Regions from separate parts of the Aliiglaciecola sp. SL4 genome, predicted to be linked through region 2. Evidence: predicted binding sites of a transcription regulator. Region 2 holds the regulator's gene; the other holds the start of a gene.
What was found. Region 2 encodes FNR, which switches genes on or off when oxygen is low (the NO sensors DNR and NnrR bind a similar motif). Its sites were predicted from a motif close to TTGATCTAGATCAA; they were not measured.

Region 1: the regulator FNR is predicted to act here: its motif matches at 3,155-3,168, upstream of AB6T38_RS07880 (OmpW family protein).

The regions. Positions count from the first base shown of each region.
Region 1 covers NZ_JBGOSE010000004.1:167,722-182,787, forward strand. Annotated here, with positions in the region: gene AB6T38_RS07865 (cupredoxin domain-containing protein) at 1-240, opposite strand, end outside; gene AB6T38_RS07870 (ATP-binding protein) at 258-1,556, opposite strand; gene AB6T38_RS07875 (response regulator) at 1,557-2,228, opposite strand; gene AB6T38_RS07880 (OmpW family protein) at 2,435-3,085, opposite strand; gene AB6T38_RS07885 (MipA/OmpV family protein) at 3,252-4,118, opposite strand; gene accC (acetyl-CoA carboxylase biotin carboxylase subunit) at 4,327-5,667, opposite strand; gene accB (acetyl-CoA carboxylase biotin carboxyl carrier protein) at 5,682-6,128, opposite strand; gene aroQ (type II 3-dehydroquinate dehydratase) at 6,140-6,589, opposite strand; gene AB6T38_RS07905 (ACP phosphodiesterase) at 6,800-7,384, shown strand; gene upp (uracil phosphoribosyltransferase) at 7,395-8,024, shown strand; gene AB6T38_RS07915 (EAL domain-containing protein) at 8,197-12,753, shown strand; gene AB6T38_RS07920 (protein-disulfide reductase DsbD) at 12,920-14,743, opposite strand; gene cutA (divalent-cation tolerance protein CutA) at 14,740-15,060, opposite strand.
Region 2 covers NZ_JBGOSE010000002.1:29,172-44,237, forward strand. Annotated here, with positions in the region: gene AB6T38_RS03830 (gamma-glutamyltransferase family protein) at 1-327, opposite strand, end outside; gene AB6T38_RS03835 (amidase) at 327-1,511, opposite strand; gene AB6T38_RS03840 (MurR/RpiR family transcriptional regulator) at 1,595-2,485, opposite strand; gene cobB (Sir2 family NAD+-dependent deacetylase) at 2,509-3,228, shown strand; gene AB6T38_RS03850 (LysE family translocator) at 3,228-3,884, shown strand; gene AB6T38_RS03855 (hypothetical protein) at 3,904-4,662, shown strand; gene AB6T38_RS03860 (glucosaminidase domain-containing protein) at 4,655-5,464, shown strand; gene AB6T38_RS03865 (DUF2987 domain-containing protein) at 5,461-6,090, shown strand; gene AB6T38_RS03870 (patatin-like phospholipase family protein) at 6,101-7,162, opposite strand; gene ttcA (tRNA 2-thiocytidine(32) synthetase TtcA) at 7,178-8,065, opposite strand; gene uspE (universal stress protein UspE) at 8,201-9,133, opposite strand; gene fnr (fumarate/nitrate reduction transcriptional regulator Fnr) at 9,247-9,984, opposite strand; gene AB6T38_RS03890 (sulfite exporter TauE/SafE family protein) at 10,010-10,675, opposite strand; gene ccoS (cbb3-type cytochrome oxidase assembly protein CcoS) at 10,672-10,857, opposite strand; gene AB6T38_RS03900 (heavy metal translocating P-type ATPase) at 10,870-13,257, opposite strand; gene AB6T38_RS03905 (FixH family protein) at 13,257-13,748, opposite strand; gene ccoP (cytochrome-c oxidase, cbb3-type subunit III) at 13,819-14,799, opposite strand; gene AB6T38_RS03915 (CcoQ/FixQ family Cbb3-type cytochrome c oxidase assembly chaperone) at 14,792-14,977, opposite strand; gene ccoO (cytochrome-c oxidase, cbb3-type subunit II) at 14,979-15,066, opposite strand, start outside.

The DNA.
Region 1 (15,066 bases), on a different contig from region 2:
CGACTGGCTTTTGGCAAATACGACTTTTTCTCTATTGAGGTCAAAACTATCAATTTCTTCAGGGGTGTCATCCAGATTGATAAAGGTGATTTTAACTTTTTTGTGTTGGGGAATATCAATTTCCGGCGGATAAAATAAATGATTCCGAATGGTGATAGTAATTTCATCGATAGCACAGGCTTTAAATGACAGGGCAAGTAACACTAGCATCATGAATTTTTGCATGATGTGTTCAAGCATTTTTCTGCGCACATTATTCATGCAGATTTAAGCTCAACAAACACTCTCAAACCACCTAAGTCTGATTTACCTAGCGTGAGTTTGCCTTCGTGCATAGCGACGATTTGTTCGACTATGGATAGACCCAATCCACTGCCCTCAATTTTACTCTTTTGATGACTTTGACCTCGATAAAAGCGCACTGTGGATTTTTGTTGTTCGTGTTGTGGAATTCCTGGGCCAGAATCATCAACGCGAATGCGTAACCATCCCTCATCAAGGCTCAAGTTTATGCGTATATCGCTGTTCTCTGGTGTGTATTTATTGGCATTGCTAATGAGGTTTTGTAGCAAGGTATATAGGGCAAATTCATTGCCTTTAAATTCACAGGACTCACCATTGAGTTCGATGCTTTGATTCTTTCTATCAATATTCACATAGCTATCGGAAATAACTTTTTGGGCTATTTTGTAGGGGTCACAAATATCAAAGTTAGCTGAGATAATTTCAGGGTTAGTACGACTGAGTAACAAAATTTGATTGACCACGTGGATCATTCTATCTGTGTCTTGTTGTAGCTGTTGAATCTCCTCGTATTCACAGCCTTGGCTCTGCTGTAAATTATGCAAGTTTATTTTCAGTACACTCAGGGGAGTTCTTAGTTCATGGGCGGCATGGCTTGCGAATTGTTTTTCCCGCTCGAAGGCCGAATCTAAACGGTTCAACAAGCTATTCAGTGTGCTCACCGTGGGTAACAACTCCTCAGGGGTTCGTGACAAAGCAATGGCAGAAAAATCATTTTCTCGGCGCATAGACAATTGACTGGTAAGTTCCCTAAGGGGCGCTAAACCGTAGGTAACTAGTAGGAATATGGCTAAGGCTAAAACGGGGATGGCGAGAAAAAATGGCGTCATCGCCGAAATCATCATTTCTTCGGTTAGTTCAAATCTTGTTTTTAGTGGTTGAGCGACAAAAACCCAAACAGAGGTTCGTTGATTGAAGCTGGCATAAACCCGCCACCGTTGCGCATTAAAGTTCTGGTCAGAATACCCTACTTCAAAGGGGGCAATGGCAGTTAAAGGCACATTGCTGGTGCGTAAAACCAAATCTTCATCAGACCAACTTTGAATGGCTAAATCTTCATTTGAAGCGGCAATAGTCTCGCTAATTTGCTTGGGTAAGTTAGTCATGCTTTGGGCGAGAGTTTTCAATTCAGCATCGAATAGTACCGACGACATCTGCATTCCTGAACGATACCCTTGTAGTGCCGCAATAAAACTAATCAGCGCAATAGCACTGATAAGCAGAAAGGTCAGGTATTTACGAATTGAATCCATTTATCCAGGGTAAGCTCGCTGATTAATGCTATAGCCTACACCACGAACCGTTTTAATAAATTCGTTAGGTAATTTTTTACGTAAATTGTGAATATGAACTTCAATTGTATTGCTTGCCACTTCATCGCCCCATTCGTAAAGCTTGGATTCCAATTGTTGTTTAGATTGAATACGCCCAAGGTTTTCCATTAATGACTTCAGCAGGGTGAACTCTCGACGGGAAGTTTCTACCGGCTGATCATTTATGATCACTAAATGATGAGTAATATCGAGACTCACGGGACCGCAGGATACTAGGGATTGTTGAGAAGTACCTAAGCGCCTTTCCATTACCCGTAAGCGGGCCAGCAACTCTGACATTTCAAATGGTTTAGGTAAATAATCATCCGCGCCTTTATCTAAACCTTGTATTTTATCGGAGGTTGAGTCCCGTGCGGTTAATATTAATGTTGGTATGTTGTTTTTCTGTTTGCGGATTTTATCGAGTAAGGTTAATCCGTCCATATCGGGCAACCCAAGGTCAAGGATCATTAAATTGCAGTCATCTGAGGCCAAAGCCGCTATGGCATCTTTGCCGTTAAAAACACAATTAACCGCATAACCCTGCTTGCGCAATGATTTGCTTAAGGCTTCAGATAAAGCGAGATCGTCCTCGACTAATAAAATACGCATAATAGTGGGTTCTTTTTCGTTTGCAGCAATGGCTTAGCATATTGGCAATAGTTTAATTGAATGACAATTTGTATTGTGATCGTCTCTACCATTATAAGAAGTTTACCTTAAAGTAATCTTAACGCAGCTCTTTTAGCAAGGTTGTTTTTATGCGCCAATAAAAATGGGCACCGAAGTGCCCATTTTTTTATAACATTTTAGTCCGTTTAGAATTTATAACCAACGGTGAGTGAATAAACAAATGGGTCGATATCTACATCAACAGTTCCAGCTGAACCATCATTAGTAAATGTCGCTTCAGTGCTGATATCAATGTAACGTGCAGAAGCATTAACAAACCAATTGTCATCCAACATATAATCAAAACCAATTTGCGCAGATAAACCAACAGAGTCATCTAACTCTAAATCATCAAAGCCTGCTTCTTGATTAGCCGCAGTGAATTCTTCACTGAAGAAAATAGTGTAGTTAATACCTAAACCAACATAGGGTTGAAACGCACTATCGGCGTCTAAAAAGTGATAATTAGCTGAAATAGTTGGTGGTAAATGTTTTGTAGAACCTAAGGCTCCAACGGTGTTTAAACCAATATCATGTTCAAAAGGGGTTGCTGCCAATACTTCAATTGCCCAATTAGGTGACAAGAAATACGCAAAGTTTAATCCCAATTGAGAGTTGTTATCGACATTTACTCCCACACCAACATCTGCTCCGCCAATAAAAACATTACCGCTTGATTCGTCTGGGGCAACGGTGGTGACACCTGCACGTAGGATCATATCGCCAGTTGTATATGCCTGTGCTTGAGTGGCGCTAAGAGCGACTGCTACCGCTAGGTAAGCTGCTAATTTTTTCATGTGTTTCTCCATCGATATAATGTGTTTAAATTTGATGGAAAAAGCTTACCCAATTGAATTATTCTGATATTGATCTGGCTCAACCAAAAAGATTCAAAAGATTGATGTAAATCAAAGTTTTATAATACAGCCCTAAAAAGCAGTGAGTGCAAGCAGGTATAGGTGCTTAATTTTGGTATTCGTTGCTTTTTCTAATTTGCCAAACTATTCCTGCGCCAAAAGCGTAATTGTTGTTTTCCACCAGCAAGGGGCTGTCGCTATTGGCCGCGTTATTTTGGAATCGATAAGATGCAGTCATGAACATGCGTACAGTTGGAGTAACGTTAACCATATAACCGGTAGATAAGGTAAGGCCAAGATAGCCCGCTTTTGCATCGTATTCAGGCCTTAGTTGAGTGGCGAATTGGGTATCCACTTGATAAAAATAGTCATGTAATTTTTCTGTGGCCCAAACAGGTGAAACACTGAACCGGAATCTATCTTCAGGTTGGAACGCACCTACGTATTGATAGGTTAATTCAGGGTTTAATACATACCCACGATGGGTAATAGAAGAAAAGTCGGTGGAAAATACACCTCGGCTTTGCAATTTAAATTGTATTTGCTGAATTCCTATAGCTTTGTTACCACTTTCAAACAATTTGAGACGAACCTGCGGACCTACCTCAAACACAAAATCGAGGTCTGGCATGCCTGCTCGTACCGAATCTTCGTTAGAGTCTGCGCTAAATGCTGCATCAAGGGATAGGTCTACTTCTATCCAGCTCTTTTCTACGGCCACTGCTCGTATCACACTGTTATCGCCTACTCTGATAACATCTCCACGGTAGATGAAAAAAGGTAAAACGAAACCATTGTGATGATTGTCTGCTGCTCCTGGGTATTCAGGCGTGCTAAATCCTGCGCCGACGATACCCGCTTCCCAACGTGGTTTTTTGATGTAATCGTTGTCCATAGATGTATCTACTTGAGCAAGAGAGGGGAAGCTAAGAAAGAGGGTAGCTAAGGTTAAAAGACGCGATGTGAGGGACACAAAAATACCATTTGAATAGGAATAGTATGGAAATTTACTACAGTAAATGTCACAAGCTCAAGCTTAAAAGCGTAAATATATAAAAGCACTTAGGAAGTCGCAGGGAGAAGATAAAACGGATTGGATAAAATGCTTGAATCGGGTGAGAGATAAGAGTCGGAGCCTACCTAATTTTGACTAGGTAGCCTCCGATGAGTATTTACAGCTATCAGAGCTTCAGTTTTTTCTCTAGATAGTGGATGTTTGTTCCACCATTAAAGAAGTTTTCATCTGCCATGATGCTTTGTTGCAAAGATATGTTGGTTTTAATGCCATCTACAACAAGTTCATCCAACGCATGACGCATTCTAGCTATAGCCACATCACGGTTTTCTCCATAGGCTATTAACTTACCAATCATAGAGTCGTAGTGCGGCGGGACGCTGTACCCTGCATAGATGTGAGATTCCCAACGGATACCAAAACCACCTGGCGAATGGAACATATCGATTTTTCCAGGACTAGGCATAAAGGTAGCGGGATCTTCTGCGTTAATTCGACACTCAATGGCATGACCACGAACTTGCACATCTTTTTGTTCGATTGATAGAGGTTGACCAGCGGCAATACGAAGCTGCTCTTTGATCAAATCTACACCGGTAATCATTTCTGTTACTGGATGCTCAACCTGAATACGGGTATTCATCTCAATGAAGTAAAAGTCACCGTTTTCATACAAAAACTCAAAGGTTCCTGCACCGCGATAGCCTATTTCGATACAGGCTTTACGGCAGCGTTCACCGATACGCTCACGAGTTTCAGAATTAATGCCAGGTGCAGGGGCTTCTTCAACTACTTTCTGGTGGCGGCGTTGCATAGAACAATCGCGCTCGCCTAAATGAACTGCATTACCTTGACCGTCGGATAAAACTTGAATCTCAACGTGACGAGGATTTTCCAAGAATTTTTCCATGTATACAGTCGCATTACCAAAAGCAGCACCAGCTTCAGCCTGAGTCATAGAAATAGCTTCGATTAGCTCTGACTCTTTACGCACAACGCGCATGCCTCTACCACCGCCACCGCCAGCAGCTTTAACGATAATCGGATAACCAATTCGCTTTGCAATATTTTTATTGCGTTCTGGGTCGTCGTTCAGGGGACCATCAGAACCAGGTACACAAGGCACACCCGCTTCTTTCATAGATTTAATGGCCGACACTTTGTCACCCATTAAAGTGATGGTTTCTGCTTTTGGACCAATGAAAATAAACCCACTTTTTTCAACTGCTTCTGCAAATTCTGCATTTTCAGCTAAAAAACCGTATCCAGGGTGGATAGCAACTGAATTAGAGACTTCAGCTGCGGCAATGATTCGGGGGATATTTAAATAGCTTTCTGTGGCTGAAGCTTTACCTATACAGATAGATTCATCTGCAAGCAAAACGTGTTTCAGATCCTTATCTGCGGTAGAATGTACAGCGACGGTTTTGATCCCCATCTCTTTACATGCACGCAGAATTCGAAGTGCTATTTCACCCCGGTTCGCAATTAAGACTTTATCAAGCATGATAATTCGCTCGCTTATTCGATTACGAACATTGGTTGATCAAATTCAACAGGTTCTTGGTTCTCTACCAAAATTTGTTTTATCACACCTGCCTTATCGGCTTCTATTTGGTTCATCATTTTCATTGCTTCAACAATACACAATGTATCACCAACATTTACTTTCTGACCAACTTCAACAAATGCAGGCGAAGTAGGAGACGCTGAACGATAAAAAGTACCAACCATAGGTGATTTTACAACATGTCCCGATATTTCTGGGCTTGCTGCTGGGGCCGCCGCAGCAGCTGGAGCAGCAACTACCGGAGCGGGTGCCGGAGCTGGCGCATATTGCACAGGAGCTTGTGAACTTGCGCTTGCTCTGTGAATACGGACTGACTCTTCCCCTTCGGTAATTTCAAGTTCCGAAATACCAGACTCTTCAACTAGTTCTATCAATTTCTTTATTTTACGAATATCCATTTAAGCTCTCTTTAGTTACTCATTAAATTAATTTGGCAGTGGCGTTTGGCAGCAATAATTGCCGCTTCGTAACCGTAATCCCCTAATCCACAAATTACCCCTTTGGCAATATCTGATAAATAGGAGTGTTTTCTAAATTCTTCACGGGCGTGCACGTTCGACAGGTGCACTTCAATAAATGGAATGCTAACACTTAATAATGCATCTCTAATAGCAACGCTTGTATGGGTAAATGCACCGGGATTAATAATGATAAAATCAATATTCCCCATGGCATTATGAATTCTTTCTATCAGCTCATGTTCAGCATTAGATTGAAAATGAAGCAGCTCAATGCTTTCTTGATTTGCTAGAATTGTTAATTCATCTACAATATCTTGTAACGTCTTTGACCCATATATCGTTGGTTCACGTTTTCCCAACATATTAAGGTTAGGACCGTTTAATAATAAAAATTTCACGAATTTGTCGCTATCTTCTTTTAAATTTCATCGTTGCGATACTCTTAACGTAAATCTGATAAAAGTCAAATGAGAACCGAATAAAAATCAACCAATCAGAGGTTGTTTAGATTAATTATAGAGAATAGTGTCCAATTAGCAGCAAAATACTGGTCTTATCAGCGAAGTTTACTGCATCTTTTTTTAGTTTTAGCTCAAAAGGTAACGTTTTTGAATTATTTAGCCCATATCCACCTTGCTCATGTTTCCCAAACGAGCTTGTTGGGTAATTTTTTGGGAGACTTTGTAAAAGGGAGTAATTTAGAACACCTTCCCATTTCGTTACAGAACGGCGTGCGTTTACATCGAAAAATTGATTCATACACTGATAACCATCCTGTTGTTAAATCATTGAGAGAACAGTTTTCCCCAGATTTGCGGCGCATTTCTGGCGTTATTATCGATATTTATTTTGATCATTTGCTGTCCACACACTGGCAAAATTTTACAACGCAAACTCAACCCCTAGTATTGTCTGAGTTTTACCAGCAATTGAAACAACAACCACCTAATATTAGTCAACATTTTGCATCCGTGCGAGCTGGCTTGCTAAAACATCAGTGGTTGCAAAACTATGAAGACCGGAAAAGCTGCTTAGGGGCTTATCAACAAATTGAAAAGCGTTTGAATATGCGAATTAAATTCGCACAGGATGGATATCGATTCATGAATTCATATCATGCGCAGATAGAGCAAGATTTTTTGGCGTTCTATCCCGAACTCATACATTATGTGCAAACAGTTGAACTAGATTAAAGGATCAATTATGGCCGTCCATGAAATTAAACACCCATTGATTTTACATAAAATAGGCTTGATGCGAGCTAATGGTATTAGCAGTAAAGATTTCCGTGAACTGGCTAGCGAAGTTGGTAATCTGCTGACCTATGAAGCGACACGAGATTTACAAACCGAACAAGTGACTATTCCTGGTTGGACGGGAGAGCCAATTGAAGTGGCAAAAATCAAGGGTAAGAAGATTACGGTGGTACCCATTTTACGGGCTGGATTAGGCATGTTGGATGGTGTGTTGCAATTAATTCCAAACGCTAAAATAAGTGTCGTTGGGCTCTATCGCAACGAAGAAACCCTCGAGCCTGTGGCTTATTTCGACAAAGTAGTTAAAGATGTTGATTTACGTACTGCACTGATTGTTGATCCTATGTTGGCAACTGGTGGAACGTTAATTGCCACCATTGACCTGTTAAAGCAGAAACAATGTAAAAAAATACTTGGCCTTTTTTTAGTCGCCGCGCCAGAGGGAATTGCTGAGGTCGTTAAAAAACATCCTGATGTTGATATTTATGTGGCGGCTATTGATGACAAGCTAGATCACCGAGGTTATATATTGCCAGGGCTAGGTGATGCTGGAGATAAAATATTTGGCACACGTTGATATTAGTGATTTTGCCTAGGGTTTGGTTAAATACATTGTTCGCCGATTTAAGAGTAATATATAAAAGAGTTGGTAAGCGAGCTATATTGAGTAATAATTAAATTTTGCACATTTAGTTTATTTATTCAACATGCTTGGCTAGAACGAGTATAACCTCGGAGTGTTACCAACTTTGCTTGAAAATTTCAAAAATAGCGTTGTTTTTTATGGATTGAGTTATATCTATCGGTTTTGTAGCGCTATTTCTATTGCTTGTTTTTCAATTCTGTGGGGATTTCATGTTTCTGCAGCGCCGCTAATTAGCGAACCCAAGTTTGTGCAGTTATCTACTGTGCAAGGATTGTCACAAGATACAATTAATGACTTACTTATCGATTCCAGCGGATTTTTATGGGTAGCAACTCGGGCTGGTCTGAATCGATTTGATGGTTATCGTGTGCAGCATTTTGATGGCAATGAAATGCAACTGGCCGATATTTCCATTGAAATTATTTTTGAAGACAACAATCAAAACATTTGGCTAGGCACACGTCGTTCAGGTCTTTTTAAGATTGAGACCAAAACCGGAGAAACGACCCTTATTGAACATTTCGCCGTCGGCGGCAGTACTTGGTCGGATAGCGTCACAAGTATCAGTCAATTGCCAAATAACCAAATTATTGTAAGCACGGAGCGAAGTGTTTATATCGTTAGCCCTGATTTGGGCAAAGCTTCACTGTTATATCAACTGCCTAAACACAAACAAGTGGTTGAGTTTAAAATCAACGCTACCCTCTTCTTAGGGGATAAACTGTTAATTGGCCGAGGTGATGGGTTATTTGAGGTTGATTTAGAAAGCGGCAAAGAACGTCAAATTGAACTACTAGGGCAGCAAAACCAGGAACCCATCAGCGAATTGTTTTTAGCCAGCGATAACGTTATTTGGATTGGCAGTAAGATAGGCCTGTTTTGCATCACCCTGAATCAGAATAATCAATTTGATCTGGTTGATCATGCGTTGAGTATTCCAATTTTAGATATATATGAAACGAGCTATGGCAGTTTATACATAGGCTCGCAAGAAGGTCTATTTAGTTACGATCCTTCTTCGGAACAGCTTCAAGACTATTTAAATCCCTCCGATAGTCGGCTTTACATAACATCAGACGATGTAACCGCAATTGATGTAGATAGTAAAGGTAACCTGTGGTTGGGTTCCGCGTTTGACGGTGTATTGTATTGGTCAACACAAAGCACGAAATTCGAAAACGTTCGTCAAAATAAAGACGATGAGATCCAGTTAAGTAGCAACAGTGTGAAGTCTTTCGCCCAGTTCAATGATGATGGTTTGTGGATCGGCACGAGTAATGGCCTGAATTATTATGACCTTAAACAACATGAGTTGCGCGGCCATTGGTTTACTAAAGATATAGTCGGGGCCAAACGAGCTCGAATTCGAGATATAGAAACTTACGGTGACAACACCTTATTGTTAAATACCGATGGTGGCCTGTGGTCTTTTGACACTACTACCAATACTTATGCTCTGGCAGCGAGCGTTGATTCAAAAGTTGCCCAATTACTGAGTAGCAGGCTAGACAGTTTTGCCAAAGGTAATAACGGCTTTTACTGGTTCAGTAACTTGGAAAGCTTCTACAAATATGACGCACAAACTGGTGTCGTGTCTGAAGTCGAAACGTTAAATAAACAAATTGATGCCAGCGCGTCATACGGATTTCTGGGGCGAAGCCGTGTTTACAAAGATCTATTATGGATAGCAGAACGAGAGCAATTATGGGCTTACAACACGAAAACCGATAGCTTGCAAAGTGTCCATCGACTCGAGCGTGCCAGCATGGGACAACCTGTTTACCCTGAGAGTGTCGTTGAAGACAACAATGGGACCCTATGGATTGCGTATCCGGGAGCGGGTTTAGTGGGACTTGATGCGACCATTTATACCCCGAAATATGGCTTCGACAAGCAGAACTTGCTGCCGAGTAATATGATTTATGGGATCAACCAAGATGCAAATGGCTTTATCTGGATGAGCTCTCATGCAGGTTTATTGAAATTCGACCCTGCAGGCCCTTATTTACAACAATATGGGATTTCTCAGGGACTAGACGGAAAAGAGTTCAATGGTTTATCGCATATCGTTTTACAGGATGGACGTTTGGTCTATGGCTCACAAAAGGGGCTGAGCATATTTGATCCATCATCTTTTGAAACTGATGATGGCGTACCACCCCAAGTAAAAATAACGTCCATTAAACTCAGTTCCAGTACACTCAAAATGCCATTGGTCAATTTGGACAAAAGAGTGGTGTTACTTGATCACAAAGATGCCGGTTTGACTATCGAATTCTCTACACTTGCATTTGAACATCAAAATACCATTCAATACCAATACAGGCTTGATGGAACCGACAGTTATATTTATCCGGCAACAACGGATTCGCAGGTTACTTTCCCCAAATTAGATCCGGGGGAGTATGTGTTTTCAGCCATTTCTTTTGACCCTATGACGGGAGTGAAAAGTCCACCTGCTTCAGTCCATATCTTTGTTAAATATTCACCTTGGTTATCGCCTGCAGCTTATACTATTTACATTTTTATATTTGTGTCTTTGGTGCTGTTTTGGTGGTATCGACGAGATATACAAAATAATCAGGTGATGTCGGCACATGCTCAAGCTTTGCAGAGTAAAAATCGACTAACCTTAGCGTTAAGTGCGAGTAACAGTAATGTGTGGGAGTGGCGCTCGGATAGTAACGAGTTTTACGCACCTAGAGTTTCCGAAGAATTAGATTATCAGTCTGACGATAACTTACTTAGCTTTGATGCGCACATGGATCTCATCCATGAAGATGATAAAGCTTTATTTAAGTCTAATTGGCAGGCTTTTATCGATAAAAATAGCCACGGTTTAGACGTAACTTATCGATTACGTTCGCGTACGGGGGATTGGTTTTGGTACCGTGATGTGGGTAATGAAGTAGTAGATGAAACTGGGCTAGAAAGTGTTGTCGCAGGTACCTACAGCAATGTGACTGAAACCGTGGCAGATCGAGAAAAAGTCAGGTTATTTGGTGAGGCTTTCAAGCATACACGAGACTGGGTCGTCATTTTCAATACAGATCTGGTACCAGTAGCGGTAAATACTGCTTGTTGTGAGGCATTTGGGATTAATGAGAATGGTGATTTAAAGAGCCAATTAACTCGTTTATTTAAATTGAATGCTGATTATCCTCCTCGATTCTGGAAGAAACTATCCGAATTGAGCGTGACAGGGCACTGGAAAGGAGAAGAGCAGCTAGATATTCACAATGATAAAGTCTTAAATGTACTCATTAATATGACTTCCATTGCTAGTATGCGGGCTCAGGGGGAAATAGATTATTATCTAATGATTATGTCGGACATTAGTGAACAAAAAGAAGCAGAGAACGAACTGCGTCGACTGGCTAATTTTGATGGTCTGACTGATCTCCCCAATCGCACTTTACTACTCGACAGGATTAAACACGGGATTGATCACGCTTCCCGACACAAGTCTAAATTGGCCGTGTTTTTTATCGATTTAGATCGCTTTAAACAAGTTAATGACAGCCTAGGGCATAAAGCGGGAGATGAATTACTCAAAGTCGTCGCCCAGCGCCTGACCAACCTATTGAGAAAAGATGATACTGTTGCGCGCTTAGGCGGAGATGAATTTGTTGTAATGGTAGAGGAAGTTAAACATCCTGATCGTTTAAGTATCTTGGCTGAGCAACTTATTGAGATCCTTGAAGCGCCTATCCAACTGGGGAACCAAACCGTCAGCGTATCTTCAAGTGTGGGTATAGCGATTTATCCTGGTGATGCCGATACGCCAGAAGAGTTGTTGAGAAATGCTGATTTGGCAATGTATCACGCCAAAGAACAAGGTCGTAGTGATTTTCAATATTTCACTCAACATATGAATGAAAAAGCCCAAGACCGTTTGTTAATGGAAAATCGCCTCAAGAAGGCCCATCAAAGCAAAGCGTTTATTAATTATTACCAACCAATTGTCAATACTAAAACAGGGTTAGTGGGCGGATTTGAATTACTGATGCGCTGGCCTGATACCAATGGCATGGTGCCACCAGAGCAATTTATACCCGTTGCCGAAGAATTAGGTTTAATTGAAAACATGACGTGGGATGCATTAGAGCGGGCCATGCCAGTATTGAGTGAATGGCAAACTAGAGAGCGGGAAGTGTATTTATCCGTTAATCTTTCAGCACGACATTTTGAACGTCAAATCTCAATTGATCATATCGTGTTGCTGTTAGAACAACACGGTTTGCCTGTATCAGCCTTAAGGTTTGAAATTACTGAAAGTGCTTTGATGCGAGATTATGAACGCGCGCTCCATTATATGGAGTCCATGCGCCAACGTGGATTTACCATTGCTTTAGATGACTTTGGTACGGGTTATTCATCACTCAAATATCTAAAAGAGTTTCCTATTCAAGTGCTTAAAGTTGATAAAAGTTTTGTTGATGATATTGGTAAAGATAAAAGTAACGAAGCTTTAGTGTTAACAACTCTGCGTATGGCTGAAAGCCTTGGAATGTATTGTGTTGCTGAAGGTATTGAGGAACAAGTGCAAATTGATTTCTTCAAACAGCATGGTTGCAACCACCTGCAAGGCTATTTTTATTCTAAGCCCGTGCCAGAAGAGCAAACCGCAGCATTAATTGCGAAAAGTTGGCTGCTATAAAGGAAATTAATTGTTCATCATTGTGATTTAGGGTTTCCAACACATGCAACAGGCAATGTTCCGAATTTGCCTGTTTAAAAGCAGTTATAATGAATACGCAGTTAAGGATTAACGTCAGTTTCTTGCTATCTAAATCCAAGCTGACTTAGCACTGCCTTAAAGCTCCCTAATTAAATATCTGATTCACATGGTTAGCAAAAGGGCTAGCTTTCATAAACCCAGTTACCCTGACAGAAGACAATTCCTTACCTTGCTCGTCAAAAAATAGAATAGTGGGCAATCCTAATATGTCGAACGCTTCTTGAAATTCAATGTTAGTGGCGGTGTTGTCAGTAAGATCTATCTGCATCCATACAGTATCAGAAAGGGCATCCATTACTTGCGGATCTGGAAAGGTATATTTTTCGAATTCTTTACAGGCCACACACCAGTCGGCATATAAATCCACCATTACGGTTTTGCCTTGTGCATTGGCTGCACTGAGCTTTTCCTCAAAGTCCTGTAAGTTCTTCACCAATAAGAATGTGGGGTGAGCACTGACATCGGCCTTTGACGATGATGTATCAGCTAAATGGGTTTGATACTGTGACTGTTTAAACTGATGATAACCATATAACACTGAGCCTATTAATCCGGCAAAAATAATTAAACTGCGTATTCCTTTCCACAACGTGGTGGGGGTATTTATATTCATCACGTAGAAATAGGTAAACGCAATCAGGCCTAGCGCAGACCAAATATACTCAATCCAAATATTGCTCACTAAACGCTCCAAGAAGGTTAGTGCAACCACTAGCATCATAAAGCCGAAGGCAACCTTAACTACATTCATCCAGTTGCCTGCTTTGGGCAGTAATTTACCACCTGTAATACCAAATAAGATTAGCGGAATGCCCATGCCAATACTCAATGTATATAAGGCAAAGAAACCTAGAAGTTGATCACCTTGTTCGGCAATGTATAACAAAATGCCAGTCAAAGGTGCTGTAGTACAAGGAGATGCCACTAATCCGGATATAATGCCCATAATAAAGGCACCAATAAAACTGCCACTTTTTTGCTTGTTACTTAATCCGTTTAACTTTTCCTGCCATTTAGATGGCAATTGCAACTCATATGCGCCGAACATCACTAAGGCAAGGGACACAAAAATCACAATTAAAACCCCTAAAATATATGGGTTTTGCAAGTAAGCCGTAAATTGAGCTCCCGCTGAAGCAATGACTAATCCTAATATGGAATAGGTAATTGCCATGCCCTGCACAAATATGAAAGATAAGCTAAAGGCCTTAGAGGTACTGATTGATTTACCTTGGCCTATCACTATGCTGGACAAAATGGGATACATAGGAAATACACAGGGAGTAAAGGCTAAACCTATGCCTAATAATAGAAAGGCTGCTAATTTAAGAATTAGTATTTGCTCACCTTTGAGTAAATTAGCTAGCTCGAACTGTTGTGACACCGGTGCTGAATCGGTAACTTGGTTTGCATCCTTTGGTTGCTCTGCTTCAGTAACTTGCTTAGGGGGGGATGTATTACGTACTTCGTCTAAATACACCACTTGTACCGTTGGTGGGTAACATAAACCAGCGTCAGCGCAGCCTTGATATTGCAGTTTCACTACTGCGTCTTTTTCTGAGCTTAGAACGGTGTAGTGAATTTCAACTTGATCATAGAAAACAGGTTGAGGCTCATCAAAAAACTCGTCTTCTTTGATGATTGCTTCGGGATATATGGGTTGACTAATCTCGCCATTTTTTACGACAGTCTTAAATTGGTTTTTGTATAAGTAGTATCCCTCTGCGATGGTGAAACGCAAAAGTAGCTGATCATTTTTCTGATCAAAATCAAATTGAAATGCCTGCTCAACGGGTAAAAATTCCGGTTCATCGGCAAACAAATCATCAAAAGCTAAATTGCTTTGAGCCAAACTTGCCCAAGAGAATAATACAAATACAGTTAACGATATAAGACGTCTAAAATTCATGTAAGGCTACTTTTAATCCAATTTAAATATGCGTCGCTGGCGGAGGCACTATCAATAATTACCCATTGAGGAACATCATATGGATGCATGCTTAAGGTTAACTTAAATGCGTCTTCTACCTTATTCGACATGGTTTTAATAATTAAGTGCATTTCGGAGTCGGTGACGACCTCATCTTCCCAATGGTAGAACGATGATATCGGCTGAGATATCTGCACACAAGCAGCGAGCTTAAGGTTTACCAACTCACTTGCTATTTTTTCGGCTTGCTTCTTAGTCGGACAAGTCGTTAATACTATACAAAATTGTGAACTCATTAATAT
Region 2 (15,066 bases):
CATGGTTAAGGCGGCTTTTCCTCCTCGAGAGGGGATTGCCGATAGATCCTGATAAAATTCTGATGTGGCAAGATTAGCAGCGCAACCGCTAGCATCAATCCCCACAGGCGCTTTACCTGGCTCACTAATAATCCAGAAGCCATCTCCCCCTAAACCATTCATATGGGGATAAACCACAGCGATAGAGGCTGCCGCAGCAACCATCGCCTCTATGGCAGTGCCACCAGTGTCTAATATATGCTGACCGGCTTGTGCTGCGGCGTAATGGGGAGCAGTAAAACCTGTAGTGGTAGAAGTATGTTCTATATTTTGTACTTTGTGTTTCATTAAGCAGTTCCCATAAGTTTTTGGCCTAAACGTAATAACGATAAATCGCTATTTTTAGGACCCAAAATCGATAAACCATAGGCTGTATTATGCTGTTTAAATAGCGGCATATGTAGTTGTGGACAACCTGTTAAACCGGCAATACAGGTAAATTGCATTAGTTTTTTTCTATATTCTGCAATTTCTGATGCGGAGGTATCAATTCTTGGCGCTGGACCAGGAGTTGTCGGTAAAAGTAAATATTGGTCTTGTGTTAAAAGTGCAGAAACCTTATTTTTCAATGCTTGCTGCTGTTCAATGGCGACTAATTCGTCATCTTTAGTCAGGGTTTCACACCATTCAAAGCGTTGTCGAATATCATCTGCAAACGTAGGTTGTGAATTTGTTATCCACTCACCATGAGTTTGCCAGATTTCTCGTCCTTGTAATACTCTAAATGCATTGGCTGCTTTTTCAACATCTTCTGCATTGATTGCATGGCTTTTCGACACGCCAACTGGAAAAGTTGTTTTTAGCCATTGCTCAATTTCAACCTTATGTTGAGCTGACTCAATGAGATCTGTTAGCGCTACAGGTGTATTAAAGGGTGTGTCTTCTGTTTGTTGATTGGCTATCAAACACTTAGCAACTTCGAGGGCATCTTCAATTGTTCTTGTGATCCAGCCTGGTGTATCAAATGAAGGGGCAAGGGGCACCACATTTTTTAATGAGATTAAACCATGGGTAGGTCTAAATCCGATCAAATTATTATAACTGGCTGGAACACGAATAGAACCACCGGTATCTGTACCCAGACCAATCCGTGCTAAATTGCGCCCGACTGCTACAACCGTTCCGCTTGAAGAGCCACCACTGATTCGATCTTTGTCCAAACAGTTTATTAAAGCAGGGTAATGAATGTTTTGACCATTTAGGCTGTAGGCTAATTCATCAGTAATGGTTTTGCCTACAAATTCAGCACCTGCATCAAGTAGGCGAGCGACCGTCTCCGATGTTTGTGTTGCAATCGGATGTGTTGCTGCCCAATCAGGGTTTCCAGCAGTTGTGACCATCCCGTCAATATCAAACAAATCTTTAACAGCCAGAGTCCAACCTTTTAAGGGCTGAGATTTCGCGTGGTTAGTTGTTTTGTTTATATCTAATTTAACGGGTAGTACGAATGGCGAGTGAAATGAGAAGTTCATGAAACCAATCTTAATTAAACATGACCCTATGAAACAACTGTTTCACCAATTAGTCAAGAGAAACAAATCGGTAAATGCGAGTTTTATTCTAATTCATCTAATTGATTGAACAATTTTGATATTGCATCGATACGATTCTGTTTAGCGTATATTTCAGAATTAAGGATTTGATTACAGATCACCGAAATCACACTCATAGGAGCAGAATAACTGTCTAAAGGTAGTTCTTGTCCAAGTTGACATATAAACAATTGGTTTACTTTTTCTTTGTATATTTGTGCCGAAGGGTCGGCCATTAATACAAGTTGTTCTTTAGGAATTAGCTCAATTAGTTTTTCTACAATTTTAGGGCGTCGACGAAAGGCAATAATAATCACCAATTCATCGTTGGATATATCCTCTATTTCTTCACCCAATGTTTGACCGGGTAGGGGGAGTAACCTGACTTTACCGCGAATTTGTAGAAGTTGCTGTCGAAAATGCATTGCCACGGGATAACTATTTCGAAAACCGATTAAGGTAATTCTAGAAGCCTGCGTGATTGACTCAACTAATTGGTTTATATCTTCCGACTTAACATTATCCCAAGTTTGTTTTATTCGGTCTAATTCCTGAGTAATATAATCATTGTTTTTATGGGCTGCGCCTAAAGGTACACCAGCATTGCGAGCATTACGCATTTGCTCCTTCACTTGCTGCAGGTTGTCATAGCCTAGTTGGCGAAAGAATCGGCTAACGGTTGCTTTTGACGTTAGGGTGATTTGGGCAATCTCAGCAACTGATAACGTTAAAACGTCGGTGGGATTTTGTTGCAGATAATTTGCAATTTTACGCCCATTGGGAGACAGCTGCTGGTAAGATTGAGAGATCAGTTTTACAAATTTAGATTTTGGCAAACCATTTTCCACGATAATGAGTAAATCCAGAGCTAGTGTAACTAAAAGCGCGTCATCTACAAAGTTTAAACGTTTCATAAATAAGGAATTAACGACAAATCATGATTGAAAGCTTCTCGAAATCTTGCAAAGTGGTGGTATTAACTGGTGCCGGAATTTCTGCGGAATCGGGTTTGAAAACCTTTAGAGATAACGATGGTTTATGGGAAAAGCACCGGGTAGAAGATGTGGCTACACCTGAAGCTTTTGCTCGTAATCCTGAATTAGTTTATCGTTTTTATAATCAACGTAGAGCGCAGCTACAGTCCCCAGAAATAGCCCCTAATAAAGGGCATTTAGCGTTAGCTAAATTAGAAGAATATTTGCAGGACAACTTTCTTTTGATCACACAAAATGTTGATGATTTACATGAGCGAGCTGGTTCAAAGCGACTTTTACATATGCATGGTGACTTGCTCAGTTACCGTTGTTTAGGTAGTCAAAAAGTGAACAAGACAACAGATTCCTATGATCAAAATAGCCAATGCGAATGTTGTCAAAAACCTAATATGGTCCGTCCAAATATCGTTTGGTTTGGTGAGATGCCGTTGTATATGGACGAAATTTCTCAAGCCTTAAGCAGTGCAGATCTATTTATTTCTGTAGGAACCTCAGGAAACGTATATCCTGCAGCCGGTTTTGTTGAGCAGGCCAGTTTTCATGGAGCCCATTGTGTAGAGCTAAATTTAGAACCCAGTAACGGTTTTAGCGCTTTTTCTGAAAGTTATTATGGGCCAGCCACAGAAGTGATTCCCAATTATATTGAGTCGTTAATAAAATAATGAATTTACCTGATTTTAGTCCTTATTGGTTAGAATTTGCCGCAATCGCTACATTACATTTTTTCGCAGTTGCCAGCCCTGGTCCCGATTTTGCAGTGGTTTTAAAACAAAGTATCAGCAGTGGTAGGCGTTCAGCTATGTTTACCAGTGTAGGCGTTGGAGTGGGGATTCTAATTCACGTGGCCTATTCATTGTTAGGCATCGGCATCTTAATTAAAACCAAACCTTGGTTATTTCAAGGTTTTGCTTATGTCGCTGCAGCGTACTTGTTATATTTGGGGTGGGGGGCGATCCGCAGTAAACCTATTTCTCTTGAAAATAGTGTATCATTAGAAGCTGAATCAGCAAAAAAGCAACTTACATCCGATAAAAAGTCATTTCTAATTGGTTTAATGACGAATGGATTGAATCCTAAAGCAACTTTGTTTTTTTTGACTGTATTTGCTGTAGCCGTATCTCCGCACACACCAATGCTAATTAAAGTTAGCTATGGTATTTATTTAGCCTTTGCCACTGGTGTTTGGTTTTGTTTTTTATCCTACCTAATGAGTGGAACGAAAATTCGATCATCGTTGCAGAAAAATGGTCATATATTTGATCGATTCATGGGAGTGATACTAATAGTGCTGGCCGTAAACCTAGTTTTTTCCACTTAAATTAATTAAAGAATTATTGATGTTTAAACCTAATGAAAAAAGCCATTCGGAGCTGATTAAGCAAAACCTTAATGGCGGATATAACTTTGATTTGAAAAGTATATTAGCCAAGGGCTTCGAAAATACTATGGGTAGTATTTTAGTCTTTCTACAAATGCTGTTGGTTGTGTTTGTACTAAGCATGGTGATTGCGCTTATATACATTAAATATAATGGAATTCAATCCATGGAGCAGTTTACTCAGGGCCATTTGATGACCTTGGACTTAATAATTCAACTGCTTTTAGCGCCAATGACTGCCGCTTTAATGTTGCAAGGAGCGAAGTCTCATTTGAAAGAATTAGCATCTGTTAGGTTTTTATTTTCCAAACTAGGCCAAGCACTTCCTATTTGTTTAGTGACCGCATTTATTTTAATTGTAACCAAAGCAGGTATGGCGCTTTTTATTTTGCCAGGCTTATATTTAATGATAGTAACCAGTTTTGCGGTCCTTTTGGTCGCGGATAAAAACCTCACGCCAATCGCCGCATTGATACTTTCCATTAAAATGGTTAATCGTTACTTATTTCCATTCACTGTTTTATACGCAGTATTTTTAGTGTTGTTAGTGCTTTCAATTCTTTCGTTTGGGATTGGTTTAATACTATTTTTACCCTTCTATTATAATATTAATGGTTTGCTGTATTGTGAACTTTTTGGATATGGCAGCAGTAGCAATAACTTTAACTACCAGAGCCAACAAAATGGGTCTGACGGAGACACTACATTTGATGCGTAACCTCGACTTCCCAACACCCAGACGTATTCTCTATCTATTGGTGATCTGGGTGTTTGGCGCAGTAGTATTAAGTTATCCTTTTCTGTTCCCACCAAAGAAGTTAGATCCTTTTGATGAGCAAAATATTGCACCATATACTGAACAGAAAATGCCTAATTTCTCTGAAATTTTTCCAGTGGTGGTTAGGAAAAAAGCATTTTTTAACTACTTACTGCCGGCAATACGCCATCACAATAGGGTTATTATTGAAAAACGAACATTTCTAAAAGAAATTAAAAGTGTGATTGAACAAAATCAGCCTTTAAATACTCTGCAACAAACAAGGTTAGATTCATTGATCACGGAATACCGTGTTGATCCTAAACAAGAGTTATCAGAAATAGTAAGTTGTTTATTGCGTAAAGTTGATGTGATACCCGCTGAATTAGTGCTTATGCAGGCCGCCAATGAGTCGGCTTGGGGGACCTCAAGATTTGCCAAGCAAGGTTTTAACTTCTTCGGTCTTTGGTGCTTTCGAGAGGGCTGTGGCTTCGTTCCTAAACGTCGTAATGAAGGGGCGGTTCATGAAGTGGCTAAATTTACCAGTTTAGAGTATGCTGTAAGTACATATTTTCGAAATATTAACCGTCACCAGGCTTACGCTCAGTTGCGCGACATACGAGCCAAATTACGTAACAGTAATCAACAAATTACCGCTGAAAAGTTAGCAAAAGGCTTGAAAAATTACTCCGAACGCGGTGACGAGTACATTAAAGAGCTCATACAAATGATACGTTTTAATAGGAAGTTTTTACCCGCATGAAATTTTTAAGCTTTATTTTTATTTTGGTTACTTTTTGTAGTTCTGCTTTGGCTGATACGCTGTCTGTTGAGTATTCTAGCTTTTATAGCCATCTTAAAAAAATCGATAATGAAGAGACGCCCGCATTACAATTCGCATTTGGTTTTAAAAATGTTAGAAACGGTGGCTTGTGCCAAATTCAAAGTGCGAATATCGTCACTCAAAAAGTAACCCTTCCGGTTACCATTACCCCAGAATATCGTTTTTTATTACCGACCGAAAAAGCCTTAAAACAAGCTAAAGCTGTAGTAGAACTTGAACTGGGTGAAAATAGTAATCAGTGTGACATGTCAGTGCAATTGGAAACAAAACCCAGTTATTTGCAAACCCAATACACTCATCAAGAATTACAAGATTTGTATCAACAGTACGCTATATTTTTCGACGATATGGGAAGTTTTCTTTCATTCCTAATGCCTCCAGTTAGCGGGTTACAGTTTTATTTCGATAACATTGATAGAGACTCGATACCGGATGCATTATACGTAGATGAACATCATGTTGTAGTCAGTGAGGATTGGTTAGAGCAGGGCGCTCAGGTGAGCTTTTCTGAGGCCCCGTACAGAATTACAGCAATAACAAAGTAAACTTAAAAACTTAGTCCAGACGTAATTGATATTTAATTTGCGCTGCGACTCGTTTCACACTCTGGCGTCCCTCTTCAATTAGCTCAGCGGCACGATGGAACTCCATGATGCCGAAGTCTCTTAGTTGAGGTTCGATGAGGATATCCGGTGGATCTCCGGCTAAACGAGAACGCGTTACTCTTGCTTGAAGAATATCAAGAGAGTTCGACATTACGCCTAACATGCTAGGGGTGTTGTCGGTTAATTTCATTTTGCTAGTTGTGAACTCTGTTTCTATATTTTCTGGTTTTTCCTTATCAATTTCTAACGAAGGGGAAACTTCTTCATTTTCCAATTCGTCATTTTCATGCAAAGACATATTCTCTAAATCTTCTAAGGACTCAAGATCCTCTTCATCAATTTCGCTGTCTTTTTTAAATCTACCACTAAAAATACGTTGCATAAACGAGTGACTTTTATTGAAAAAATCATTGGTTCGCTTCTGATTATTTTCATGTTCCAACTGATATTGAGCTTGAATTTCAGGTCTAAAATCGGCACTTAAATTGACCGCAAAAACGAAATCAGCTCCAAGTTGACGGCATAAGTTTACTGGTACAGGATTTACCACAGCACCATCCACTAACCATCTTCCTTTAAAAGCAATTGGCGGAAAAAGAGCGGGTATTGCACAGGATGCTCTCACCGCTTCGGCTAATGGGCCTTGGGTAAAAGAAACCTCTTTACCACTATAGAGATCGGTGGCTACTACACCTAATGGTTTGGATAATTGTTCAAACTCTCGTTCACAAAAATTCTCTTCAAGGGCTTTAAATACTTTTATACCACTGGCAAGTCCGCCTTTACGAAAGCCAACCCCCATAAGCCCAAGTACTTGCCACTCAGATAAAGAACTAGCCCATTGTGCAAGAGGTTCTAATTTATTACTCGCATAAGCGGCACCAACGTAAGCACCTATTGAACAACCTGCCACTACATCTACTTCAATACCAAGCTCTTCTAAGGCTTGAATAATTCCGATATGCGCCCAGCCTCGAGCGGCTCCGCTTCCTAACGCTAATCCAATTTTCATCTATTGAAGTGATCCTTAACTTATATTGATAATATTTACGGTGTCATCATTACTAATGGATGGCGACGAAAAGTCTTCTTGATCAAATCCAATATCACCGTTTTCAAACGGTGTTTGTTGTGTTTCTAAAGTTTTAAAGTCGAAAAATTGATTGTCAGCAAGATGGGAAGGAACCACATTTTGCATCGCTTTAAACATACTCTCTATTCTACCCGGAAAACGCTGATTCCAATCTGTTAGCATGTTTTTAATCACCTTACGTTGCAAGTTCTCTTGAGAGCCACACAAATTGCAGGGAATAATCGGAAATTCAAGTAGTTCGGAATACTGGGTTATTTCTTTTTCAGAGCAATAGGCTAATGGTCGTATAACCATTTGTTTACCATCATCGCTGACGAGTTTTGGAGGCATAGATTTTAAGCGTCCCCCATGAAACATGTTCAGAAATAAGGTTTCGAGCATGTCATCGCGGTGATGTCCCAAAGCGATTTTTGTCGCCCCCAAACGTATTGCCGTTTTATACAGTATTCCTCTACGTAACCTTGAACAAAGGGAACAAGTGGTTTTGCCCTCTGGAATTTTATCTTTGACGATGGAATAGGTATCTTCGGTGACAATTTCATAAGGTACTTGTAAATTTTCTAAGTATCTTGGAAGTACATCCGCGGGGAAGCCAGGTTGTTTTTGATCTAAATTAACCGCAATAATTTCAAACTTTATAGGGGCAATTCTTTTTAGAAACATCAAAATATCGAGCATAGTGTAACTGTCTTTACCGCCAGACAGGCAAACCATCACTTTATCGCCATCCTCGATCATGTTGAAATCGGCGATTGCTTTACCTACATTTCGTCTTAAGCGCTTTTGAAGTTTATTGAAACTGTATTTTTTACTCTCAGACAGAGACTCGATCTTACTCATTATATTCCTAGAAAACATTGCAATCAGCGCAGATTATACCTGTCCTCATAAAGGACATAAACACTCTAATTTCAAATGTTTTAGGTAAAGTTCTGCTCTGATATTGCTAATGTATTACTAGTGCTTGAGTGGACACTCAAAACCTTCAGGTTTTATGGCTAAAACATCACAATTGAGAGAGTCGATCGTGTGTTCAGCGGTATTACCAATAAGAGCTGCGGTAATCCCTGTTCGACCTACAGTTCCAATCACTACTAACTCTGCATCTATGGTTTTAGCAACTGATGGGATCACATCTTCAGGTAAACCTTCACTTAGATGCTGGTTTTCTTGAGGTATATTGAATTGTTGTGCATGTTCAAGCATACATTTAGCATGATGCTGCTTGACTGATTCCGTATAACCAACGGGATCAAACTCTGGAATTTCTATGGCAATATTCACCGGTGTCCCAGGGTAAGAGTTAACAAGGTTGACTTTGCCTTCTAATAAATCAGCCATCATCCCTGCAGTTTTCGTAATGGTTCTATTTAAACTATGGTGCTCATCATCTTCGCTACCCACATCTACAGCCGCTAAAATGTTGCCATTGCTTGGCCAGTCATGTTCTTTGACAAGCAATACAGGCACGGGTGATTTTCTTAATATATGCCAATCGGTAGGGGTGAAAATAACCGATTTCAAGGTGTCGTGCTCGTGAGTGCCTTTTACAATTAAGTCATAACTGTGGTCAATCACCTCAAATAAGACACTTTCATAAGGACGATTATGCCAAACTACTTTGATATCTACAGAGGTTGAAGAGTTAGCTGACAAGGGCTCAACGATATTGGCTAGCCAATCAGTTTTATCATCCACCACAGCTTGGCGCATTGTTTCTCGTTCATCTACGGTTAACATAGTGGTCATTTCATACGAGAAATCGTAAATGGAAAGAAAGGCAGTAACACTTGCCCCCGTTTTTTGTGCCAGTAAGAGAGCACGTTTAAACGCTTTCTGATCATCAGTGGTCGGGTCTACAACGGCTAGTATTTTGTTAAATATGGACATTAGTTAACTCCCTTGAAAGGTTTACACTTACAACTTAAGTGTATGGGTAATTTAGCTATTTTGCCAGTTAACCGACTATTTGTTTTGACCTAAATCAACTTAACAGGAAAGGCTTATCCGCAGGCTTTATTCTGCAAAACATGTTCACCGAGTTTAGTTCTAAGGGTGGATAAATCGAGGAGCTGGATAAATTTGCCATCTACTTTTATGATATTTTCTTTTTGAAAACGGGTTAATAAACGGCTCACGGTTTCTACGGTAAGACCTAAATGGTTACCTATTTCGTTGCGCGTCATGGTTAAGTTGAACTCTGTTTCCGAAAAACCACGAGAGTGAAAGCGGTCAGATAAATTAACCAAAAAATGTGCAAGACGTTCCTCTGCGGTACGTTTATTCAATAGCATCATCATACTATGGTCTTGGTTTATTTCCGTGCTCATGATCTTAAGCACTTCTTTACGTAAAGACGGAAGTTGCTCGCTCATAGTATCAAGCTTGTCATAGGGTAACTCACACACCATAGAGGTTTCCATGGCTTGGTTGTAACTTTGGTAACTGTCTGAAAAGAGTCCGTCGAAACCAACAATATCACCAGGAAAATGAAACCCGGTTATCTGTTGTTCTCCATCAGGGGAGGTAATATAGGATTTAAATGAACCTGTTCTTACCGCAAATAAGGAGGTGAATTTCTGCCCTGGAATAGTGAGCTGATCATTTTTATGCAAAGGACGTTTACGCTCGATTATCTCATCCAAACTTTCCATTTCTGTTTGGTTCAGGGCTACGGGGATGCAAAGGTGGTTAAAACTGCAATTTTGGCAGCGAATACTGAACTTGTTCGAATCAGACATTAGATAATTCCACTTAATTCATTCGTTACCAATTATGAATCCCTTGGTAACATAAAATCAAGCCAAATAAACATAATAAAACTGCGACGCTACGTTTTACTAAGGATTGTGTTAACCAACTTCTGATTTGAGTGGCGCTAGCTCCCATTGCTAACATAATAGGCAGTGTGCCTAAACCAAAACAAAACATGGTCAACGCACCTTGTACGGCGCTGCCAGTGGAAACACTCCAGGTTAATGTTGAATATACTAATCCGCAGGGCAGCCAACCCCAAATCACACCATAGGGTACGGCATACATAGGGTGTTTAAAGGGAATAAAACGTTTTGACAACGGACTGATTTTACGCCAAAAAATAGCACCAACTTTTTCGACCTTGGTGAGCAATTTAGACCATTGACCCACATAAAGCCCCAGTAATACCATAAATACCCCACCAAACAGGGTGAGTACTTGTGGGTTGATGAAAGATTGGGTTGTGACAACTTGCCCTAAAAGTCCGGCGATAGCGCCAGCAACACTGTAGGATAAAATACGTCCTGTATTATAAGCGATTAAAAATGGCCATTGTGACTGATTTTTTGGCAAGGCAAAGGTAAATGAGGTAACAATACCGCCGCACATCCCTGCACAATGTACACTACCTGCAAGACCAATTAAAATCGCTGAGAACCAGCTGATATCGTTCATTCTTTATCAGTTTTAGGGGTTTTTTGTGGTGCTTTTTTGTCTACGTCATCATCGAATAAAATGTTGTAACCTTGACGTTCTAAATCTTCAAATTGATTTGACTTAACTGCCCAAAAAAAGATCCCGATAGCTAACAAAACGAGCAGTATAGCGATGGGGATTAATACATAAATAATACTCAATTTAGTTTCCTATTAACGGAGCAGACGAATTGAATTTGCTACTACAATGATTGAACTTAAAGACATACCGATAACGGCCATCCATGGGCTTAAGTATCCAGCCACTGCAAGAGGAAGAATAAGTGCGTTGTAACCTATAGCCCAGACCATATTCTGTTTAATCTTATGGCGTACCTTGATTGCCATACTAACAGCAAATTTTACATTACTTAATTTCGAATTTAATAAAATGATATCGGCTGAACGTTTCGCCATGTCACTCGCGTCACCTACTGCAATAGATACATCGGCAGCCGCTAATACAGGCGCGTCATTAATACCATCTCCAATCATCAACACTTTATGTCCATCAGCTTGTAAACTTTGGATGTAATTGAGTTTTTGTTGAGGAGTTTGCCTAAAATACACATTGGGAATTCCCAAGGCGTTGGCAACCGAGGTAGCACTTGTTTCGGCGTCACCACTTAACATCACTAATTGTTTGCTACTCAGGTCATTGACGAGCTGTTTAGCGTCTTTTTTGACTACATCTTTTACCGTGAATGCGGCGATTAATTGTTTGCCTAATTGCAAATACACGCGAGAGTCATCAGGGTTTACTGGCAAATTTAATTTATCATCTAAAATGCTTAAATTACCAATCTTTACAATTTGTGATTGATAGGTACCTTGCAAGCCTTTGCCAGCAATGGTGTCTACGTGATTAACCTCTAGAGGCGTTTTGGATTGAAACGCTTGGGAGATTGGATGTTTAGAATACTGCTCGATGCCAGCCGCTAAGTTGAATACAAAATTTTCGTCTGAATGATTAAATAGCTCAACTTCACTTACACTAAAGTGACCATTAGTGAGGGTACCTGTTTTATCAAAAATTACCGTATCGACATCAGGCATGACGTCAATTATATTTGCTCTTTTTACCAATAAACCATATTGGTTTAACTTTGCTATGGCGCTAGTTAATGCCGTGGGGGTTGCTAAGCTTAATGCACAAGGGCAGGTGGCGACTAAAATCGATATGGCCACCCAAAATGCCCGATCTGGTTGATAAGCTAACCAACCGAAATAACTAATCAGAGTAATTCCTAGAACAATTACAATAAAATATTTTGAGGCTACATCAGCATACACTGCAGCCTTGGGTTTATCGGCAAGGGCTAATTCTTGCAAACGTAGTATTTTATTTACTAAGGATAATTTAAGTTCATTTTCAACTTCTATTTCAAATGAGCCTGACAGACTAATGGTGCCGCCATACACATGGTCACCAATATTCTTTTTGATTTTCTCAGACTCACCCGTCAACATGGACTCATCTACGTTTCCATCGCCAGATGTTATCACCCCATCGACTGGAAACGTTTCACCAGGGCGGACTAGTATTTTTTGTCCTGGTTTAAGGTGTTTTGCTAACACCGAGTTTTGCTTGTTATCACTATCTATCTGAATGGCCGTCAGTGGAATGTATTTAAACATATTGGCAGATATGAGACTGGCTTGGTGTCGTGAACGGTGTTCTAAAAAGCGGCTGATTAGTAATAAAAAGATGAACATACAAACTGATTCAAAATAAATTTCGCCGGTATGGGTAATTGTTGCCCAAGCACTAGCCACAAAAGTACCGATAATGGCTATTGAAACGGAAAAGTCCATATTTACAGATTTCATTCGTAATGAACTAAATGCACTTTTATAAAAAGTAAAGCCAGAATATAGCACCACAGGCGTGGTTAATAGAAAACTCACCCAGTGGAGAAATTCTTTGGTTGTATCTTCTATTGAGCCAAAAATACCAAAATACAGTCCGATGGCTAACATCATGACCTGCATACTCATAAGGCCTGCTAATCCAATACGTTTTAAATAGCTTTTGGTTTCTTTTTGGTAAGAAGCTTCGTGTTCGTCCGCTTGAAAGGGAAGGGCGTGATAGCCTACTGACTCAAGTTGTGAAATGATTTCACTTAGCTTTAATTGCGAATCGATCCAATTTATCGTTGCTCTTCGCGCAGAAACATTCACCGCGATGCGTTTAATACCAGGGGTTTTTAAAAGTTGTCTTTCAATTAACCAACCACAAGCAGCGCAACTTATGCCTTCAATGGTTAATTGTATTTGCTTTTGACTACCGTCATCAACCACAAATTCTTGTTGAATTTCCTCGTGATCGTATGCCTTCAATCTATCAAGGGTTTCTGTTAACTGTTCGTCGCCTTTATCGGCAAACTCTGTTCTGAAGCGGTAATAATCTTCTAATCCATTTTCAACAATTGCTTCAGCAACAGCTTGGCAACCTGGGCAACACATTTTGCGAGGTTTACCTAAAATATCTGCCCAGAAAACCTCTCCTTTGGGGATAGGAAGGCCACAATGGTAACAGCTATTTGGATTATTATTTTCCATTAAGGGTTAAAGTTGAAAGGGGCTTTCTGGGGTAAACCTTTATCCTGCATTATTTTCCATTGCTCATCTAAAGGCGAAAGAGTGAGTTTCCATTTACCTTTTATTGGTTCCTCAGCAGTCGCTTTGTAAATTCCATTAGCATCTTGCGTGAGTAATAATGAAAAATCTTTATCTTGCAGAGTCGCGTGGTAAAAATGAAGTTTTAACGCTTCTCCTGAATTTGGTTTACCAGACAAGAACTCGAGTTGTACCCGATTATCAGTGATGGTTAAGACAGTAGAGATTCCCTGAGCTTTTGCTTCTTGTATCTTGGTTAACTCTAAATTAATGCCTTTACCTTCTTTGTAATAATCGTCTATTACTAAACTATCTTCAGTGTTCAAGGCGAGGTTTAACATAGTGACACTTAGGCAAATAGATACAACAGGTATGGTGATTAAAAACCAAGGCCAAAATTGTTTATACCAAGGTGTTTTATCTGAGCGATTCATTAATATTTACTTCTTATTTAAGAAAATAAAGCCTCGATAAACGAGGCTTTATTAGGAACGAACTTAGTGTTTATTTGTTTTTAGATAAACTATAAACATAGGTCGCTACAAGGTGTATTTTCTTTTCTCCCAAAGTATTTTTGAAAGAAGGCATCACACCAGCACGACCATAATTAACGGTTTCTGTAACCACATCGGTGCTTCCACCATATAGCCAAATATTATCCGTTAAGTTTGGAGCACCAAGAGCTTGATTTCCTTTACCGTCAGGACCGTGACAAGCAGAACATACTGCAAAGCGTGCTTTACCAGCTTCTTTTAAATCAGGGTCAACTTGACGGCCACTTAAGCTAAGTGCATAAGCAACAACTTCTTCAACACCTTTTTCGCCAAATGAGGGTAACCATGCTGCCATGTTAGCTTGACGGCCAAGGGTTAAGGTTTCAACTATCTTCTCTGGTGTGCCACCGTATAACCAGTCATGGTCAGTCAGGTTAGGGAAGCCGCGTTGGCCTCGAGCATCAGAACCATGGCATTGGGAACAGTTTTGCATAAACAAACGCTGACCAATTTTTAATGCTTCTTCGTTGTTAACCAAAACTTCAATAGGCTGTTCAGCATATTGATTGAAAATAGGCGCAAATTTTTCTTCCGCTTTTTCAAGTTCTCGGTCGTATTCAACACCAACACCACCTAAACCGAATAGGGCAGTTTTAGCTTCTTCTCTAGAAGCCAATACGGCGTCTTTAGATTCTTGTAGTGTTTGTACGTTTTGGTTAGAGCTTTTCCAACCTAACAAACCTTTCCAATTCCCTAAACCCGGGTAAAGTAATAAATATAATATTCCCCAAATCATGGTCATATAGAACATGATTGTCCACCACTTAGGTAATGGGTTATTAATTTCGATAATACCATCAAATGAATGATGCATATCGTCACCTTCTGCAACGCCTGTTTTGTTTAACAGACACCAACGTAAAATCAGGTAACACCCTAGAATTGTTCCCAATGAGATTACTGAGACCCAAATACTCCAAAAGCTACTCATTTATCGAAGACTCCCGCTCTTTTTTTTCTGTTTGTTGGGTTGGCTCATCATCAAAAACCAAATTTTCTGCTTCATCGAATCTTTTTTTAGCGCGGCCACTAAAAGCCCAAACCACTATGCCAATAAAGCAAACAAAAACCACAACTGTAAATATGCTACCCGCTGCACCGTAATCCATACTATTTCAGCGCCGTTCCTAGAGATTGTAGATAGGCGATTAAGGCCTCCATCTCTGTTTTACCTTTTACTGCTTCTTTCGCACCTGCG